DNA from 3 places in the Thermosinus thermophiluss DSM 23256 genome. Region 3 is predicted to be linked to each of the others. Evidence: riboswitches for the same ligand, from Rfam matches in the RefSeq annotation. Region 3 holds a riboswitch; each other region holds the start of a gene.
The links. A riboswitch is a leader RNA that binds a small molecule or an ion and turns the genes downstream of it on or off. The one in region 3 is predicted to bind glycine.
Positions count from the first base shown of each region.

Region 1: another riboswitch for glycine. It lies ahead of gcvT (glycine cleavage system aminomethyltransferase GcvT); the one in region 3 lies ahead of BLQ99_RS13375 (alanine/glycine:cation symporter family protein).
Region 2: another riboswitch for glycine. It lies ahead of BLQ99_RS08110 (ABC transporter substrate-binding protein); the one in region 3 lies ahead of BLQ99_RS13375 (alanine/glycine:cation symporter family protein).

Region 1 covers NZ_FNBU01000008.1:23,386-27,665, reverse strand. The annotation lists gene gcvPA (aminomethyl-transferring glycine dehydrogenase subunit GcvPA) at 1-625, opposite strand, end outside; gene gcvH (glycine cleavage system protein GcvH) at 626-1,012, opposite strand; gene gcvT (glycine cleavage system aminomethyltransferase GcvT) at 1,016-2,113, opposite strand; glycine riboswitch at 2,274-2,360, opposite strand; gene BLQ99_RS06295 (putative DNA modification/repair radical SAM protein) at 2,521-3,738, shown strand; gene BLQ99_RS06290 (DUF4130 domain-containing protein) at 3,701-4,280, shown strand, end outside.
Region 2 covers NZ_FNBU01000011.1:54,821-59,100, reverse strand. The annotation lists gene BLQ99_RS08120 (flavin reductase) at 1-576, opposite strand, end outside; gene BLQ99_RS08115 (ferritin-like domain-containing protein) at 590-1,087, opposite strand; glycine riboswitch at 1,469-1,570, shown strand; gene BLQ99_RS08110 (ABC transporter substrate-binding protein) at 1,774-2,943, shown strand; gene BLQ99_RS08105 (sigma 54-interacting transcriptional regulator) at 3,523-4,280, shown strand, end outside.
Region 3 covers NZ_FNBU01000029.1:25,483-29,762, reverse strand. The annotation lists gene BLQ99_RS13385 (amidase family protein) at 1-608, opposite strand, end outside; gene BLQ99_RS13380 (colicin immunity domain-containing protein) at 1,007-1,276, shown strand; glycine riboswitch at 1,490-1,592, shown strand; gene BLQ99_RS13375 (alanine/glycine:cation symporter family protein) at 1,707-3,095, shown strand; gene BLQ99_RS13370 (DUF438 domain-containing protein) at 3,299-4,280, shown strand, end outside.

The DNA of each region.
Region 1 (4,280 bases), on a different contig from region 3:
CCGCCACTTCCGTGTTAACGGCCGCCTTGAGCGCCGCGCGGTCCGTTTGACCGTCCACCGTTGGCACGGTGACAATTTCAAAGCCGAGGTCGCGGGCGTAAGTAGCCAGCACGCGGCGATAAAACGGATGGATGCCGGCGCTCACTACGACTTTACTGCGGCCAGTAACTCCACAAGCCATGTTCATCGCTTCGGCCAGGGCGGTGGCCCCATCGTACAGCGAAGCGTTGGCCACATCCAGGCCGGTCAGTTCGCAGATATAGCTTTGGTACTCCCACAGGGCCTGCAGGCCGCCCTGACTGATTTCCGGCTGGTACTGCGTATAGGCGGTATAAAATTCCGCGCGGCCGGCCAGGTGCGACACAACGGCGGGAATAAAATGGTCATAAGCGCCAGCCCCCAAAAAACAAGGCATTTGACCGACATGGACATTTTCGGCCGCGCGCTGCTGCATCAGCCGCAGCACTTCCAGTTCACTCAGAGCCGGCGGCAAATCAAGCGGACGGCCCAGCCGCACCGCCGGCGGGATATCCTGGAAAAGCTCATCGACGCTGCTTACGCCAATCGCCGCCAGCATGGCCTGCCGGTCGGCGTCGGTATTGGGCAAATAATGGCGCCCGGCCATCTATTTTCCCCCCTCGGTCAGCGCACGGTAGGCGTCGGCGCTGAGCAGCCCCTCCAATTCGGAGGCGTCTTCCAGTTCAATAACGGCCAGCCAGCCTTCCCCGTAGGGATCCTGGTTGACCACTTCGGGGCGGTCGTTTAACGCCTCGTTCACTTCCACCACCGTACCGCTAACCGGTGCATAAATATCCGAAACGGCTTTGACCGATTCGACTACGGACAAATTGCCGTGCGCCTTAACCTGTTTGCCGACGGCGGGCACCTCGATAAAAACGATGTCCCCCAGCTCATGCTGGGCATAGTCGGTGATGCCTACGACCGCGCGCGTCCCCTCGACGCGAACCCACTCGTGATCTTTGGTGTACTTAAGTTCCTGCGGGATATTCATAATTTATTTCCTCCTTTTATAAAATGGTTTGGCCACAACCTTGGCTTCTACCAGTTTGCCGCGGATTTCCACCGCCACTTCCGTCCCCGGCGCCGAAAACTCCGTTTCCAAAATAGCTAAGGCCAGGTTTTTATCGAGGGTGGGCGCATAAGTGCCGCTTGTCACCGTGCCGATGACCCGGTCGGCGGCATGACAGGCATAGCCGGCACGGGCAATACCCCGCCCTACCATCTCGATCCCGACAATTTTGCGCCGGACACCGGCGTTTTTCTGGGCCAGCAGCGCCTCATAGCCGATAAAGCTCTGTTTGTCAAACTTGACAAAGACGCCGAGACCGGCTTCGAGCGGTGTGATGCTTTCGGAAAGTTCGTGACCGTAAAGCGGCAAACCGGCTTCAAACCGCAGCGTATCACGGGCGCCTAATCCGGCCGGCACCAGTCCCAGCGGCTTGCCGACCTCCATCAGGCGGTTCCATAGTCTGCCAGCTTCCTCCGGCGCGCAGTAAATTTCAAAACCGTCCTCTCCCGTATACCCTGTCCGGGAAATCAGACAGTCGATCCCGTCAACGCGGACGTGCCGGCGCAGCCAATAATATTTAATGGTGCTCAAATCTTCATCGGTCAACGGCTGCAGGATGGCTTCGGCCCGCGGGCCCTGCAGCGCCAATTCGGCGGTAACATCGGAAATGTTTTTGACGGTAACGTCATAGTTCGCCGCGTGCTGCACCATCCAGGCGTAATCTTTGTCAATATTGGCGGCGTTAATCACCAACAGATATTCTTGTTCGCCAAGGCGATAGACCAAAAGATCGTCAACCACCCCGCCGTGGTCATAGCACATGGGAGTGTACATCACCTGGTTGACGGCCAGGCGGGAAGCGTCATTGGTCACCAGCCTGTTCACATAGGCGGTAGCGTCCGGCCCGCTGACCGACACTTCTCCCATGTGGGATACGTCGAAGAGTCCTGCCGCCTGCCGCACGGCCCGGTGCTCCTCGATAATGCCGGTATACTGCACCGGCATGAGCCAGCCGCCAAATTCGATGATTTTGGCGCCGCTGGCCACGTGGATGTCGTAGAGTGGCGTCTTTTTGTCGCTCATAAAATCCTCCCTTCAGACTATATTATTATTTGTTCCAAAAAGCACAAAAGAAAAAAAGGACACTAAGTAAGCGCGGCGCTTACTCTGTCCTTTTACCTGAGAGATTGCCTAAATCCGGCTCCCCTTCGGTGACCGCAGCATGCGGTTCTCTCCAGAGGTGTGTCAAACCAGGGTCCTTTTGCCTGAGAGTTTCTCGCCTGTTTGCTCCTTCGGCGCCGCCTAAGGCGGTCTCTCCCCCGGTCATCATCCAACTTTATGCTTTTGCATATAGTTTCTCTGCACGTGAGCCCTTTTCCTGCCTGAATATTGCGTTTATTATCCATATTTTTATCCTGAACAAATGTTTGTCAAACATATGTTTTTCTCTTATAATAAATACAGTAACACTTGGGTGTGCAGGTGGAGCCATGGAAATAGAGCAAAAGCTAAAACTACTGGGCGAAGGCGCCAAGTATGACGTGTGTGCCGCAACGGCCGCCCGTCCTGGCAAACATCAGCGGCCGGCCATCGGCCGGACCAGCCCGGCCGGCGTCTGTCATTCGTTCACTCCCGACGGCCGCTGTATATCTTTATTCAAAGTTCTGCTGACGAATTACTGCGAACGCGATTGCGCCTACTGTCCCAATCGCGCCGCCCGCGACGTGCCCCGCACCCGCTTTGCCGCCGACGAGCTGGCAAAGCTGTTCATGGAGTTCTACCGCCGCAATTATGTAGAGGGTCTGTTTCTGAGCTCAGGGGTTTGGCATTCCACTGCCCGCACCATGGAAGAGATTATCAAGGTTGCCGAAATCCTGCGCTATCGCTATCGCTTTGGCGGCTATATCCATTTAAAAATTATCCCTGGGGCCACGCCGGCCGAGATTGAAAAAGCCGCCGCCCTGGCTAACCGTATTTCCCTCAATATGGAGGCACCGACTGCGTCGCACCTTGCCCGGCTGAGCCGCACCAAACAGTTTGCCGGCGAGCTGCTGTCAGGCATGGCCAGCATCCGCGACGTCCTCCGGCACCGTCAGGATACCACCCATTCTACCCAGTACATCGTCGGCGCTGCCGGTGAAAGCGACCGGGACATTCTCTTGTCTGTCACCCGGCTTTACCAGGAATACGAGTTAAAACGCGCTTATTTTAGCGCGTTTCAACCTGTCGCCGCCACGCCGCTGGCCACAGTAAAGGCCACGCCGCTAATTAGGGAAAACCGTCTTTATCAGTCAGATTTTTTGTTGCGCCTGTACGGTTTTTCCATTGACGATATTGTTTTTGACGCGACTGGCAACCTGGATCTATCCCTCGACCCGAAACTTGCTTATGCGCTGCACAACCCCCAGCATTTTCCCCTGGAAATTAACAAAGCTTCTTACCGCGAACTGCTTAAAGTTCCTGGTATCGGTCCGCGGTCAGCGGCCAAGATTGTCCAAGTACGGCGCACCTACCGGTTTAGCGACCCGGCCCAGCTGAAAAATATCGGGGTAGTCACCAAACGGGCCTTAGCGTTTCTCACTGTCAACGGCAAATTTTACGGCAACCGCCGGCTGCTCCAATCGCCAAAACGTGAACATTATCAACAACTCAGCCTCTGGGGTGATGATCGTGATCTCCTGCTCGCCGACCCCCGGGTCGATACTTAAAGCGGCGATATTGGCCCAAATCCATAATGACCTGCCTTGCTTTAAGGGAGACCACGAATCGCTTGGTCTGTTTATGTATACCGACCAGCTGGATGCCGATCATACCTCCCTCCCTTGCCTAGTAAAGCAGTTACGGCAAAACTGCGGCTTAGACGCCAACTGGCTACTCGATTCACCGGGCCGCACCCTTGCCCGGCTGATTGCCGCCAATCTGCGTTACGCGTCCCCTGACCGCGCCGCCGTTATTTTCGCCGCCGCCGAACAAGCCCTCCGCTACGGCCATGCTTACTGTCTGTGCGGGGTAAGTGATGTCAGCAGGCTATTTATTAACCGGGCCCGGGCTATCGCCCGGGAAGTACATAAGATGCTGGGGTTTATTCGGTTTCAGCCCGCCCCGGACGGGGCTCTCGTGGCTCGCCCCAAGCTATTCCATGACACGGCCGACCTAATCCTACGCAAATTCGCCGACCGTTACCCCAAGCAGCGATTGGTTTTGCTCTTGGACGGCCGCGCTCTCGCTCTGGAAAACGGGCGCTTGTTTA
Region 2 (4,280 bases), on a different contig from region 3:
AATGCTGGCGAATTTGTCGGTAGTTCTTCCCGATTGATAGCCAAAATGCCGGATCATATCGATTTGGTCTTCCCGTAAAACCGATATGGCCAGTACGCCTGAGGCCATAACATATTCGTGGGTGAGGTTGCGCTTGTTTAAGCAAACGGCGATGCGGCATGGATCTATGGTCAGCTGCGCTACCGTGTTGGCGCACTGTCCGTTTATTTTATTATCCTTAACGGAAGAAACAATATACAGTCCGTAACTGATGGTCTCTAACGCGCTGCGGATAGTGGCGTCATTAGAATTGGCCAGACTTTCCCGGGTCAGGCCTGCTATTTCGTCGCTCAGCAATACAAATTTTTCTTTGCCTACGCCGCACAGCGGGCATACGTCCGGCGGGGCGTCGCCGACATGGATATAATCACATACGATGCACTTCCAGCGTTTGGCGGTCTTAGCCGGGGCGGGTTTCTCCGGGGTATCTGCCAGCAAACGAAATTGTTCCGGTCCTACACCGCAAACCGGACAGCTGTCAGGAGGCTGCTCGCCTTCGTGGATATAGCCGCACACATTGCATACCCATTTTTTCATCATATTCACCTTGTTAGGCCCAGGCATCAATCATTTCGCGCAGCTTCAGGATGTGCTTCTTTTCTTCTGCCTTCAGTGTTGTAAAAACATTTTTCGCTTCGTCAAACTTGGCATTTGCTGCCAGCTCGTCATAAAACAGCACGGAGTCTTTTTCCGCCTGGAGGGCAGTGGCTAAAATCGCTTCGATCGTCGTCAGCTGCGCGATTTTTTCGTGCATTTTTTCCGTCGGCGGGAAAACATGTCCTTCCGCCAAAACGGTAAGGTAACGGGAAGTGTCGGCGTCAAACAAATAGTCGCCGCTTTGCGCTTCTTTGCGGGCTTGAATCGTTTCAAACAACTTGGCAAATGTCGCGTAATGATGCTTTTCTTCGGTCATCAGAAACATAAATAATTCTTTGTGCTCTGGCTTTACCGCCCACTCATAAGCCTGGCGATAAAATTCCCGGCCGCGATCTTCAATTTCCATGGCAATCCGCAGGCCCTCGAGGTCGCTGAACAGATTTTGGTTCATCGAATATGCCCCCCCTTATTAATTTCAGTAAAAGCCTGACGCGGTGGCTGTATGATAATTGCGAGTTGTTGAATTATTCGTAATCTACCCGCTAAACTCCTGCTACTGCGCATTTTTTTAAAGCCTTATGCGAAGCTGTCTGGCGCGTAACTTAGCTCAAAGTACTAGCGCTTAAAAGACGGCGAGGGTGATTAATGCAATTATCAGGCGCCAAGTGCGGATGTTGCAAGTGTTGGCAGAAAACAATTTACAATAAAGGCTTGACAATCAGCGCTGCCGTTATTATAATTTTAACATGATGTGCCAAAAATTTAATACATTTGTCCATATGAAGTTTACGGAAGAGTATTAGGGGTAATGTTTGCTTACTTGACCGTAAATGGATGGACCTCTGGAGAGTCCCTTTCAATAGGGCGCCGAAGGTGCAAGTCGGGATGCAAATAGACCGATGAAACTCTCAGGCAAAAGGACAGAGTGGTTAGTTTTACTGCATGCAATTTTATTTCGCAGTATTGCTATCTTTGGTCATGCTTGAGAGTCAAATCTAATGATTTGGCTCTTTTGTTTTATCGGTAAAATGGCGCCGGGTGCTTTACTTGGGCTGCTGGCTTGGGTACAGCTTCATAGGTTTCAAGGCACATTAAAAAATTTAAATTCACATGCGTAAAGGAAAGGAGAAGTGTCTGATGAAAAAAGCAGGGTTTACCCGAGTAGCGGTATTGCTGGCGGTGGTTTGGCTGACAGTTACTCTGGCAGGTTGCGGTGGCAATCCGGCTGCTAAGGACATTAAGATTGGTCTGCTTAATGAAATGACCGGCGGCAATGCGACTTTTGGCACTTCGGCGGCAAATGGCGCCAAGCTGGCCATTAAGGAGGCAAATGCCAAAGGCGGAGTACTAGGCAAACAAATTCAGGCCGTTATCGCAGATAATAAAAGTGAACCGGCGGAAGCGGCAAATGCTATGACCAAACTTGCAACCCAGGATAAAGTTGTGGCCGTAACCGGCGTGTTTGCCAGTTCAAATGCGATCGCCGCTTCAAATGTAGCAGAGGCGAACAAGTTGCCGTTTTTAGCGGTAGGCGCTACCAACCCTAAAGTAACCGTGGATGAAAAGACCGGTAAAGTGAAGGACTATACTTTCCGCGTTTGCTTTATCGACCCATTTCAAGGGACAGTTGGTGCAAACTTCGTACTAAATAATTTAAAACTCAAAAAGGCGGCAATATTGGTTGATAATAGCAGCGACTACAGCAAGGGGCTGTCCGCCTTTTTCAAAGATGCCTTTACTAAAGGCGGCGGCAGCGTTGTGGCGGAAGAAGCGTATTTGCAAAAAGACCAAGATTTTAAGACAATCTTGACAAAGGTTAAAGCGCTCAATCCTGAAATTCTTTATGTGCCGGGCTATTATGAAGAAGTCGGCAAAATTGTCAAGCAGGCGCGCGAACTCGGCATTACGGTGCCGATTGTCGGCGGGGATGGTTGGGATTCGCCGAAATTGGTTGAAATTGCCGGTGCCGCGGCGCTTAATAATACCTACTTTACCAATCATTACTCGGTTGAGGATACCAGTCCGGCATCAAAAGCATTTGTCGAAGCCTACCAGAAAGAGTATGGACAAATGCCGGATGCGATGGCTGTACTGGCTTATGACGCGGCCAATTTGTTGATTGATGCGATTAAACGCGCAAATAGCGCCGAGCCGGACAAAATTCGCCAAGCCTTGGCGGCGACCAAAGATTTCCCGGCGATAACGGGGGCAACCACTTTAAATGCTACACATGACGCGGTTAAAAGCGCCGTGATAATTGAAATGAAAGACGGCAAACAAGTCTTTAAAGCGAAAATCAATCCTTAGACAAGGGGAAATTGAGGCCTGAACGCTGGGGCCAATTTTGTTCGTTTTGAACTTAGGCAATGGCTAATTTTCGTCAGCGGCAATATTCCCCACAGCAAACAGGGTGTGCTAATGATGCACACCCTGTTATGCTTTTTAGGGCGTCGCTGATGAATTGCCGCGCCTGGCGCGTGACAGCGGCACTGATCTAAGACCATTGGTACAAGCCATTGCGCCGGCCTAACTATGCGCCATAACCGTCACGCGGTAATAATATTGGCGCGACCAATGATGCAATCTTTTGCAGAATCAATCATGAAATGAAATCTCGCAGTAAAAAAGAAAAACGCCTTTCATGTAGAAATTCAAGATAAATAAAACATAAAAGTGATCATGCCGTCATAATGGAGGCATCTGCCAGGGGTAACGCGCATCAGACCTTAAACCAAGCAAAAAATAGCGACCAGCAATAAGTGAAGCGAGGGAAGATGTATTGATAAGCGGCCAACGCTGATGCTGGCAATTTGGCCGGCAGTGCAGGAAGTTTCTGGGCGAGTTGTCTGCAAATTCCGTGAAAACGAAAAAAGGAGCTGTTGCGGAATGAACTGGACCTGTAAAAACGCGGTCATTCGGCACGCTAAAGGCATCCATGCCAGGGTTGCCGCGATGGTTGTGCAAAAGGCGCATGAACTGGAGAAGTTATACAAAACGGAACTATTGCTTATTTCTGCTGCTGGCAAACAGGCACCGGCTACTAACATTATGGCTGTTATTGCGCTTAAAATCAGACAGGGTGAAGAAGTTCGCGTAGCCGCCTGTGGCCAGCATGCCGACAAGGCGGCCAGTATTTTGGCGCAGCTGTTGGAAAGCGATTTTATGCTGGTCGATGCGGCAATAATGCAGCAAGTTGACGATGTTTTGCAAGACAACGCCTTTACTGCCAGCGAAATTTTTAACAGCATGGCCAATGGTCTTATTGCCATTAATGAAAAAAATATTATCACCATATTCAATCCGGCTGCCGAACGCATCACCGGCATTGCGGCAGAAGCGGCGCTTGGTCGGCATATTTGCGAGATTATTCCCAATTCTCGCCTGCCGGCCGTCAACCAGTCCATGGTCGCCGAACTGGGGCAGCGCCAGGAAATTGGCAATTCAGTGGTTATTACCAACCGTACGCCAATCATCGTCAATGGGCAAAGCAGGGGCGCCGTGGCAATTTTTGAAGACATTTCCATAATTGAAAAACTAAGTTTTGAACTCAAACAGGTCAAAGAACTGCAGCAGCAACTGCAGCTTGTTTTGGAAACAGTACAGGATGGAATTTGCGTAACCGACCACCAGGGCACTATAACTTA
Region 3 (4,280 bases):
GGGCCAACGACGTCCTGGGTAAAAGAATAGGGGACTACGCCGGCGCGGCTTATTAGCCCGAGGGTGGGGCGGATGCCGACGATGTTGTTGGCGGACGCGGGGGAACGGATGGAGTTTACCGTGTCAGTACCGAGGCCGAGCAGGCCGAAGTTAGCGGCAAGCGCCGCCCCCGTTCCGCCGCTCGAACCGCCGGGGGTGCGGTTCAAGTCATAAGGGTTCAACGTTTGGCCGAGAATAGAGCTGATGGTTTCGCCCCATATGGCAAATTCATGGAGGTTTACTTTCGCGAGAATAATTGCGCCGGCGTTACGCAGCTTTTTGGTAATGGACGCATCCTCAGGCGGCACGTAGCCCTCAAGGCTTAACGACCCGGCCGAGGTCGGCATGTCTTTAGTGTTGACATTATCTTTGAGCAGGACCGGGATGCCGTGCAGGGGGCCGGCAAGTTTGCCGGCAGTTGCCAGTTTTGCGTCCAGTGCGGCTGCTTCTTCTAACGCTTTGGGGTTAATGTAAATGACGGAGTTTAACTTCGGACCCTGCTTGTCGTAAGCGTCAATCCGCCGCAAATACCATTGGATCAGTTCTACTGCGGTTAAGTTACCCGACAAGTACGCTTGATGTACGTCGCTTATTGTCGCTTCTTCGAGATGGAAGGGTTTAAAAAACGTAAATATTCCTCCCCTTATAACCGAACAATATTTAATGAAGTTATTTTTGATTTCTACGCCGATTTGCCTGGTTCCTTTTTCTGTAAAAACAATTAATGCGGCGTGAAATATTGCCGTAGCCGCAAAATCCCGGTACCTGTCGTTTAGCCAATATTTACGTCCAGTAAAAGATGTTTGGGCTCATTGCGCCAAAGGACGATAGGAAAAGGCGGCTTCTTTGTTGAAATGTCGATAAGAGTAGCCTTGCTTGTACAGTTAAGCATTATAAGGCGTCTTTGGGAAATAATTAAAGGGAAAAAGCTTGGTCCCAGACAAAAACCCTGAAGGAGATGTTGCCAATGACCACTGAAGCACAACGATTAAAAGCGCTTTGCCTGTCCTTCCTGGCACGCGAAATGGATGCCGCCGATTATGTCGAAGCATTCGACGAGGCCTACGATGAAGTGGAGGATAAGCTTACCGACGAAGAGTATGAGATTTTTGACCAAGTTAGCATGGAAAACGAGATGTTTGCCCTTGATGACGCGGAAGACGAAGCCGATTTCGGGATTGATGAGGATGAACTGCGGGCGCGGGTAAAGCAGCACCTTGCCAGCCTGCCGGAATAGCTGTCTGGGGCTTACACGCCATGGGTAGAGATGTAAAACTGAATTTTGGGAAAACAGGGGTTGCTATTGATTTTTGGACAATTGTCCACTAGAATAATACTTGTTATCTGAATAACTAAATACTGCCGGATGATGCTAAACGGAAGAGCGGCCGTAAGGCCCGCCGAAGGAGTAAAACTCTCAGGCGCTTTTTTAAAAGCGGGAACCGTTAGCGGACGGGACTCTGGAGAGACCCTGCAAAAGGGCGCCGAAGGGGCAATGCGAACAGCTGCGGCTGTCCGCTAAATCTCTCAGGCAAAAGGACAGAGACGCACGGCAGGCCAAACTGACCGGTCGTTTGGCATTTGCATTTTCATCGCGTCTTGTCACCAGAGTCAAATCGCAGGATTTGGCTCTTTTTATTTTTCTACGATAAAAGGAGATGGTGACAATGGATTGGCTAAAATTACTGGATGAAATTGATAGTTTTGTGTGGGGGCCGCCGCTGCTTATCTTGCTTGTCGGCACCGGCATACTGCTGACCATTCGGTTGCGGCTTTTGCAGGTTGTGCGGCTGCCTTTGGCGCTCAGGCTCATTTTTTCCGCCAAAAACGACGGCGACGGTGATGTCAACAGCTTCGGCGCCTTGTGTACCGCTTTGGCGGCTACGGTCGGCACCGGGAACATTATCGGCGTGGCGACGGCCATTTATGGCGGCGGACCGGGAGCGCTCTTTTGGATGTGGGTGGCCGCCTTTTTTGGCATGGCCACCAAATATGCCGAGGGGCTGCTGGCCGTGAAGTTCCGGTCCGTCGATGCCAACGGGGAAATCGCCGGCGGTCCGATGCACTACATCGAGAAGGGGCTTGGCATGCGCTACCGTCCCCTTGCCGTGCTGTTCGCGGCCAGCGGCGTTTTGGTCGCCTTCTTTGGCATCGGCACTTTTCCCCAGGTCAATGCCATCGTTGACAGCGTACAACTGGCTTTCGGCGTGCCTGTGCCCATTACGGCCGGGATTATTACCTTGCTGGTGGCCCTTATTACCTTAGGCGGTCTGCAAAGCATCGCCAATGTTTCCACCAAAATCGTACCGTTTATGGCCGTGTTCTATGTAGCGACGTGTATAGGCGTGCTGGCCGTGTTTGCCGACCGGCTGCCGGAAGCCATGCAGCTGGTAATTACCAACGCCTTTACCGGCACGGCGGCAACCGGCGGCTTTCTCGGCGCCACGGTCATGATGGCCATTAGGAGCGGCGTGGCCCGCGGCGTGTTCTCCAACGAGTCGGGCCTGGGCAGCGCCCCGATTGCCGCCGCGGCGGCCAAGACCAAGTGGCCGGCGGAACAAGGGCTTATTTCCATGACCGGTACTTTCATCGATACCATTATTATTTGTACTATGACCGGGCTGGTCCTGATTGTCACCGGCGCCTGGAACGGCGGCCTCAAGGGCGCCGCGTTGACGCAGCAGGCATTTGCCGCCGCCTTCCCGGTGGCCGGTCCTTATGTTCTCACCGTGGGCCTGGTGCTGTTTGCCTTTACGACTATTCTCGGCTGGAACTATTATGGCGAACGTTGCTGCGAGTATCTGTTCGGCGTTAAGGGTATTAAGCCATACCGCTGGACATTCATTGCCCTGGTGGCGGCCGGCGCGTTTATTAAACTCGAGGCCATCTGGCTTATTGCCGACATTGTCAATGGGCTAATGGCGCTGCCAAACCTGGTCGCCCTGCTGGGCTTGTCCGGTGTTGTCGTCAGCGAGACCGAGCGGTATCTGGCGCACCTGCGGGCCGAGGAGGAAGAAGAGACCGAGGCAATGCCTTCGTCGGAAGCGGCCAACTAACGGCAGAATGAAGACTCTTTGCGATGGCAAGGAGTCTTTTTTATGCTGTGGCGTTTTTTACCCGGATTGCTTTTCCGGTCGCTGAGAATGCCGCGACTTAGTTCGCCGTGGATAAATTTACCGAACCGCTGCTGCCCATGAATGGTCGAAATTATGGATACACTGTAGTTGATACCGCAGGGCTAAACCAGGGAGGAGTCGTCATGAGTGAGCTGATCAACAACCGCGAATACCGCAAACAAGCCATCCGCGAGATTATTATGGATCTCCATGCCGGCCGGCCGGTGGAAGAGGTCAAGGCCCGTTTCGATAAACTGGTGCGGAACCTGGCACCGGGCGAGTTGTCCCTCATTGAGCAGTCGCTTATCAATGAAGGGCTGCCAATCGAAGAAGTGCAGCGGCTATGCGATGTTCATGCCGCTGTCTTTCGCGACGCACTAAAGCGGTCGGCCGAACCGGAAACGGCGCCGGGCCACCCGGTTCATACCTTTAAGGAAGAGAACCGGGCCCTGGAAAAGGTGATGGACACTGAAATCGCTCCGCTAGTGGACGAACTACGCCGCACTCCGGCCGAGGCCGCCGGGCCGTTAGCTCTTAAACTGGCGGAGAAGCTAAACCTCCTGGGGGATGTGGACAAACACTACAGCCGCAAGGAAAACCTGCTCTTTCCCTATCTAGAGAAATATGAAATTACCGGTCCGCCCAAAGTGATGTGGGGCGTGGACGACGAAAACCGGCAGCGCTTGAAGGCCGCCAAAGCGGTGGCCGTAAACTTCCGGCCCGACCGCAAGGATGAACTGATTGCCAAAGTGGAAGAGGCGGTTCACCATCTCAAAGAGATGATTTTCAAGGAAGAAAAAATCCTCTTTCCCATGGCGCTGGAGACGCTGGCCGAGGACGAATGGCAGCAAATCCTGGTGGATAGCGATGAAATCGGCTATTGTCTTATCGAACCGGCCCAAGGCTGGAAGCCGGTGCGGGAGAGTGTGCAGGACCGGGAGACGATCGCCGATAGCGGCAGCCGGGACCATATTCGTTTTTCGACCGGCATGCTGACGCCGCAGGAAATTGAGCGGATTTTTACCCACCTCCCGGTAGACATAACCTTTGTCGACAAAAACGATGTCGTCAAGTTTTTTTCCGCGACCCAAGAGCGCATTTTTGCCCGCACCCGCACGGTTATCG